Regions from separate parts of the Vibrio sp. YIC-376 genome, predicted to be linked through region 1. Evidence: riboswitches for the same ligand, from Rfam matches in the RefSeq annotation. Region 1 holds a riboswitch; the other holds the start of a gene.
The links. A riboswitch is a leader RNA that binds a small molecule or an ion and turns the genes downstream of it on or off. The one in region 1 is predicted to bind cyclic di-GMP.
Positions count from the first base shown of each region.

Region 2: it holds a riboswitch for cyclic di-GMP, as region 1 does, so the genes downstream of both, WJM94_RS18685 (TfoX/Sxy family DNA transformation protein) here and WJM94_RS08715 (glycoside hydrolase family 68 protein) in region 1, are expected to answer to the same signal.

Region 1 is NZ_JBBWFK010000003.1:386,796-390,216, reverse strand. Features, by position in the region: gene katG (catalase/peroxidase HPI) at 1-259, shown strand, start outside; cyclic di-GMP riboswitch class I at 833-917, shown strand; gene WJM94_RS08715 (glycoside hydrolase family 68 protein) at 1,186-2,766, shown strand; gene WJM94_RS08710 (glycoside hydrolase family 32 protein) at 2,839-3,421, shown strand, end outside.
Region 2 is NZ_JBBWFK010000011.1:31,487-34,907, forward strand. Features, by position in the region: gene purR (HTH-type transcriptional repressor PurR) at 58-1,062, shown strand; cyclic di-GMP riboswitch class I at 1,331-1,420, shown strand; gene WJM94_RS18685 (TfoX/Sxy family DNA transformation protein) at 1,537-2,127, shown strand; gene WJM94_RS18690 (TVP38/TMEM64 family protein) at 2,309-3,001, shown strand; gene WJM94_RS18695 (putative signal transducing protein) at 3,001-3,324, shown strand; gene WJM94_RS18700 (alpha/beta fold hydrolase) at 3,366-3,421, opposite strand, start outside.

The DNA.
Region 1 (3,421 bases):
GAATGACTTCTTCGTCAATCTAACCGACATGGCTTACACTTGGAAACCAACAGGCCGCAACTCTTATGATATTTGTGATCGTAAAACTGGCGAAGTGAAGTACACCGCAACACGTGCTGATCTGGTGTTTGGTTCAAACTCTATCTTGCGTTCTTACGCTGAGGTTTATGCTCAGGATGATAACCAAGAGAAGTTTGTGAAAGACTTCATCACTGCCTGGACGAAAGTGATGAACGCTGACAGATTCGACCTAGTTTAACTATCTAAATAAACTCTCGTACATGCTCTGAGCTAACCAGTGTGTGTTCAAAAAACCAGCAGCTAATCTGCTGGTTTTTTTTCTTTTTGTATATACATGGCAGATATTTTCTACCCGTATAAAGTTGCTTGAATGGAAATCGTAACGGCAGATAAGTATCGCTTAATCTTACCTTGAATCCTCTTACTGAGTAATTGGTAACGTTCCCTTTTTATTCTTGGTGACGGAAGTGTAAAAGTGTATCTATGTATAAAAAACCATCGAATTTGATTTATAATTTATTTATTGTCATGGAAATGACAATTTTTAGTTAATAAATTAAATGGTTAGAAAGGATGCATAAATTTATCTTAAGAAATTTATTGTAACCGGATCCACATCAGTTTCAGTAAGGCCTTGTTAGGTACGCCAATTCATAAATAAAAGCTCACTGATGCCTGGCTATTGTCAGAGTTTTATATGCTTATGGTTGTTGTCCTTGAAATGTCATTTTCTGTTGTTATGATTTTTCGCGTGGACAGAAAAGGCTTGTCCACCGCCAGTTAATCATATCTCCTTTGCGGGCGGTTGCTTGACTGACAAAGGCAAAACCTCCGAAAGGGGGTGACGCAAAGTCTCCGATCTAACGGAAATTTCCTATGATAGCGGGACCGCCAGTTTTGTATGCCGACTAATTAAATTTATTCGTATCGCAATACCAAGTTTTTGCTTTGATGTTCTCGTTCACGGACATATCCAGTCGTTTTTAACGGTGATTTGGAAGTGAAGGGTTAAGTTTTACCTGCTTTCGGGAACGTTACCGAAGATTTCGATATTTTGAGACTGTATAGAATGGATTTTGACGTTGTTAGTTCGTGACATTTCTGAGGGTTAACCACTTCTAGAACATGGATATTTGAAATTATTTATTATCAAAGGTAAGTAAAATGCGTTCTAAAAAATTTAAAGCGGGAGTTCCTATTTTAGGGATGTTAATGGGTACAGCAACGGCAGGAGTGAGCCAGTTCGCTTTTGCAAATCAGCTTCAACCGGGACCTGAGCCTACTGTACACACTCAAGAAGCCTTCGCACCAGAGAGTAACTTCACAGCTAAGTGGACCAGAGCTGATGCTCGCCAACTCAAGCGTATGTCTGACCCAATGGCAGGATCGCGTGAGAACTCAATGCCACAAGAGTACACGATGCCGAATGTACCGCAGGATTTTCCTGACATGTCCAATGAACAGGTCTGGGTATGGGACTCATGGCCACTAACTGACGCGGACGCTAACCAATACAGTATTAACGGGCAGGAGGTTATTTTTTCTCTTGTTGCGGATCGCAGTCTCGGATTTGATGATCGCCACGTCTTTGCGAAGATCGGCTACTTCTATCGTCCTGCGGGCATTCCAGCGGAAGAGCGCCCTGAAAACGGCGGCTGGACTTATGGTGGGCTTGTTTTTGATGAAGGCGTCACCGGACAAATTTTTGAGGACCAGTCATACAGTCATCAGACTCAGTGGTCTGGCTCTGCTCGAATTTTTCCGGGTGGTGAGGTCAAGCTTTTCTTTACTGATGTGGCGTTCTATCGTGACTCAGAGGGCAATGACATCAAGCCATATGATCCACGTATTGCACTCAGTGTAGGTAAGATACACGCGAATAAAAATGGCGTGAAGTTCACTGGATTCGATAAGGTGATTAATCTTCTGGAAGCAGACGGTACATACTACCAGACGGCTGAACAGAACCCTTACTTTAACTTCCGTGACCCATTCACCTTTGAAGATCCTGCTCACCCAGGTGAAACCTTTATGGTCTTTGAGGGTAACTCAGCCATGGAAAGGGGCTCGGCGAAGTGTACCGAGGAAGATCTGGGGTATCAGGATGGTGACCCTTATGCTGAAACGGTGAGAGAAGTGAATGCATCGGGAGCGACTTTCCAGATCGGTAATGTTGGTTTAGCGCGAGCGACGAATGATGATCTTACTGAGTGGGAGTTTTTACCACCGATCCTTTCGGCAAACTGTGTTACTGACCAGACCGAACGTCCTCAAATCTATCAGAAAGATGGTAAATACTACCTATTCACTATCAGCCACAGTACGACTTTTGCAAATGGTATTACTGGTCCTGAAGGGGTGTATGGCTTTGTAGGCGATGGTATCCGTAGTGATTACCAGCCACTGAACCAAGGATCAGGGTTAGTGCTTGGTAACCCAACGAACCTGAACTTCTACCCAGGAACACCTTACGATCCAGACTATAACCAGCCAGCAGGCCACTTCCAGTCTTATTCACACTATGTGATGCCTGATGGGTTGATTCAATCATTCATCGATACTGTCGGAGTTAAAGAAAACTTCCGACGCGGGGGCACTTTGGCACCAACGGTGAAAGTCCTGATTAATGGAGACACATCAGAGGTCGATTACTCTTACGGAACGGATGGATTGGGTGGTTGGGCAGATATCCCGGCAAATTTAAACGTTAATCCGAGCGGCGTGATCGAGAAAACACTCAAATAGAGTTCGTGAAGTTCTACGTTTCATAAATCAGAGGGGCGGGTATTCCGCCCCTCTATGATAATAAGAAGGATTATGCGCTTTAAATTGAAATCACTGACGAACATAAGAGCTGTCACTGCTGCCTGCGTTTTAGTTGCTTTGTTTACTGTCAGCCACTCACCTTCTGGTGATGAACTGGCGTCTGCAAGCTTGTCACCGTTTACTCGTCCTACAGAGTGGTCACCTTATCGACCGGCGATACATATTACCCCCAACAGACACTGGATGAACGATCCTCAGCGTCCTTTATTTATCGATGGTATCTGGCATTTCTACTATCTCTATAACGCGGACTACCCAAATGGGAACGGGACTGCGTGGTATCACATGACATCAAAAGACCTCGTCCACTGGCAGGAACATGGTGTGGCTATCCACAAATATAAAAACGGCCTTGGCGATATTCAAACTGGTAGCGCCGTAGTTGACGCCAACAATACGGCTGGCTTTGGTACCGGAGCGGTTATTGCTATTGCGACTCAGCAACACGAAGGTGTACAGCGTCAGTCACTCTTTGTTTCAACCGATGGTGGGTACCACTTTAAAGAGTATGACGATAACCCAATCATGGATAACCCAGGGGCTGAACATTGGCGGGATCCAAAGGTCATTTGGG
Region 2 (3,421 bases), on a different contig from region 1:
TCAGCAAAAGGTTTTATACTCCACGGTATATTAGTAGCTCGATACAGGACACCATTTATGGCCACTATAAAAGACGTTGCTCGATTAGCCGGCGTTTCTACTACTACAGTCTCGCACGTTATCAACAAAACACGTTTTGTTGCAGAAGCAACTCAAGAAAAAGTAATGAAAGCTGTTGATGAGCTTAATTACGCGCCGAGTGCAGTTGCTCGTAGTTTGAAATGTAACTCAACTCGTACCATCGGTATGTTGGTAACTCAATCTACTAACCTATTCTTCTCAGAAGTCATCGATGGTGTTGAAAGCTACTGTTATCGTCAAGGTTACACTCTTATTTTATGTAATACCGGCGGTATCTACGAAAAGCAAAGAGATTACATTCGCATGCTGGCTGAAAAGCGTGTTGATGGCATCCTGGTTATGTGTTCAGACCTAACGGAAGAGCTAAAAGAGATGCTTGACCGTCACGCTGACATTCCAAAAGTAGTCATGGATTGGGGTCCAGAAAGCTCTCAAGCAGACAAAATCATGGATAACTCAGAAGAAGGTGGCTATATCGCAACCAAGTATCTGATTGACAACGGTCATACTGATATTGCCTGCTTAAGTGGTCACTTTGAAAAGCTAGCGTGCCAAGAACGTATTATGGGCTTCCGCCGTGCAATGGCAGAAGCGAACATACCTGTAAACGAAGATTGGATTCTTGAAGGTAACTTTGAGTGCGATACGGCTGTTCTCGTTGCAGACAAAATTACAGCAATGGAACAACGTCCAACAGCAGTATTCTGTTTCAATGACACAATGGCATTGGGCTTAATGAGCCGATTACAACAAAATGGCATTAAGATCCCCGACGATGTTTCCGTGATTGGTTACGACAATATCGAGTTGGCCGAATACTTTTCTCCACCACTCACGACGATTCACCAACCGAAACGTCGTGTCGGTAAAAATGCATTCGAAATTCTACTGGAACGAATTAAAGACAAAGAACACGAAAAACGCATTTTTGAAATGCAGCCAGAACTGGTCGTTCGAAATACAGTGAAGAAACTCAATTAATTGACATTAAGCGCTCTCCGGAGCGCTTATTTTTCGTCTCAACATAAGCCTTATACTCAATATCATCAGCGATCAAAAAGTTAAATATTAGGTAAGTTGCTGTTTTATTTGTGCGTAATACTTTTCTTACAACCATACCTTTCATTAAAAAACCCTTGCCTCACAAATGCATCACGACGCATAATTTTAATGAATTTTCCTGAACCAATATCACACTTTATTAGCTAAAATGTGATGTTAATTCAAGAGACGAAGTATTCTCGACATGTCACGCACAGGGCAAACCATCCGAAAGGGTGGGACGCAAAGCTTCCGGCCTGAACCATTTGATTAAATGGAAGGTAGCGGGGTTACCGATGGCAAATATGCATATGATGAGTTTACCCTATAATGACATTGTTTCTGCATGTATTTGCTATTCTCTCGGACCTGACTTTTGGTGGCGTAATGTTAATTACACCGAGATAACACATCATGGATAAACCGATACTCAAAGATTCTATGAAGCTATTTGAGGCACTTGGTACAATCAAGTCGCGCTCAATGTTTGGTGGCTTTGGACTTTTCGCTGATGAGACGATGTTTGCACTAGTTGTGAATGATCAACTTCATATACGAGCAGACCAACAAACTTCATCTAATTTCGAGACGCAAGGACTCAAACCCTACGTTTATAAAAAGCGAGGGTTTCCGGTCGTTACTAAATACTACGCGATTTCCAACGATTTATGGGAATCAAACGAGCGTTTGATAGAAGTAGCAAAGCAGTCGTTAGCACAAGCCAAATTAGAAAAAAAGCAACAAGCCAGTAGTAAACCTAACAGATTGAAAGATTTGCCTAACCTAAGGCTGGCTACTGAACGAATGCTAAAAAAAGCTGGTATTGAATCAGTAGAACAGCTAGAAGAGGAAGGAGCACTAAGCGCTTATAAAGCGATACGTGATTCCCACTCAGCTAAGGTAAGTATTGAGCTTCTTTGGGCCTTAGAGGGCGCAATTAACGGCACTCACTGGAGCGTCGTACCTCAATCTCGAAGAGAAGAACTGAAAAACGCGCTTTCTTAACAAGTATTCAAATATTATTCTAAAAACCGCAAGCCTAGCCTGCGGTTTTTTTTTGAAATATTTTTAGGTCATAGCCTGTCTATTAGTCTGAACAACAACCATTAACTACAAATTAAAAACCACATTTTCCTGAACATCTGTTAAGACTTTTAACTAGGGGTAGCCCAACTGGAGTGCGCACATGAACAAAAAGCTAATTTTTGGGTTAATACTGCTCTTAACGGTAACTCTATTAGCCGTTAATTTTAGCCAGCACCTAACGTTGGAGAACGCTAAAGCTCAACAAGAGGCACTGAATGCCTATATCGAACAAAATTTTATTATTGCAACGACCCTCTATTTCTTCGCTTACATCGCTGTCGCAGCGTTCTCTATTCCCGGTGCAGCAGTCGTTACTCTATTAGGTGCTGCCCTATTCGGTTTTTGGACAAGCTTAGTTTTGGTCTCTTTTGCCAGTACAATCGGAGCTACCCTTGCTTTCCTGAGTAGCCGATACCTATTAAGAGACTGGGTACAAACCAAGTTCGGAAAAAAGCTCACTGCGATCAACGAAGGTGTCGAAAAAGATGGCTCGTCCTATCTGCTCTCATTACGTTTGATTCCCGTCTTTCCTTTTTTCCTGATCAATTTATTGATGGGATTAACTCCGATGACCGTTGGCCGTTTTTATCTCACTAGCCAAATTGGTATGCTCCCTGGGACAGCCGTTTATCTCAATGCAGGTACACAATTGGCAAACATTGAAAGTGTATCAGATATCGTCTCTCCTAGTGTTTTAGCTTCATTTGCTTTGCTGGGTCTGTTTCCTATCATTGCCAAATGGGTGATGAAGAAAGTAAGACCCACAGACACTCAACATAATGGAAGTTCTTGATGAAAATATTTATCGCGAACAACCCTGCTGAAGCGCATATCGTTTGTGAGCTACTTAAAATGGAGCAAATACATTGCGAAGTTAGGGGAGAAGGCATTTTCGGTCTAAAAGGAGAACTGCCATTTAGTGATGATACTGACCCGTATGTCTGGCTATTCGACTCAGAGCAACAAATCAAAGCAATGGCTATTGTTGCGGCTTACCAAACACAGGCTCAGCCAAATACTTACCAAGATTGGCAGTGTCCTGAATGTTCAGAGATGAATGAGGGGCAATTTGGCGCTTGCTGGCAATGTGGGTATCGAATAGACGAAAGGTCCTAAGTAATTAAGGGGTTAGGTCCTAGGTCCTAGAACCTTATAAATTACACCACTAAACTTTGTTGCTTGATGAACTCAATCGAATGCTGATTGAAGTCTT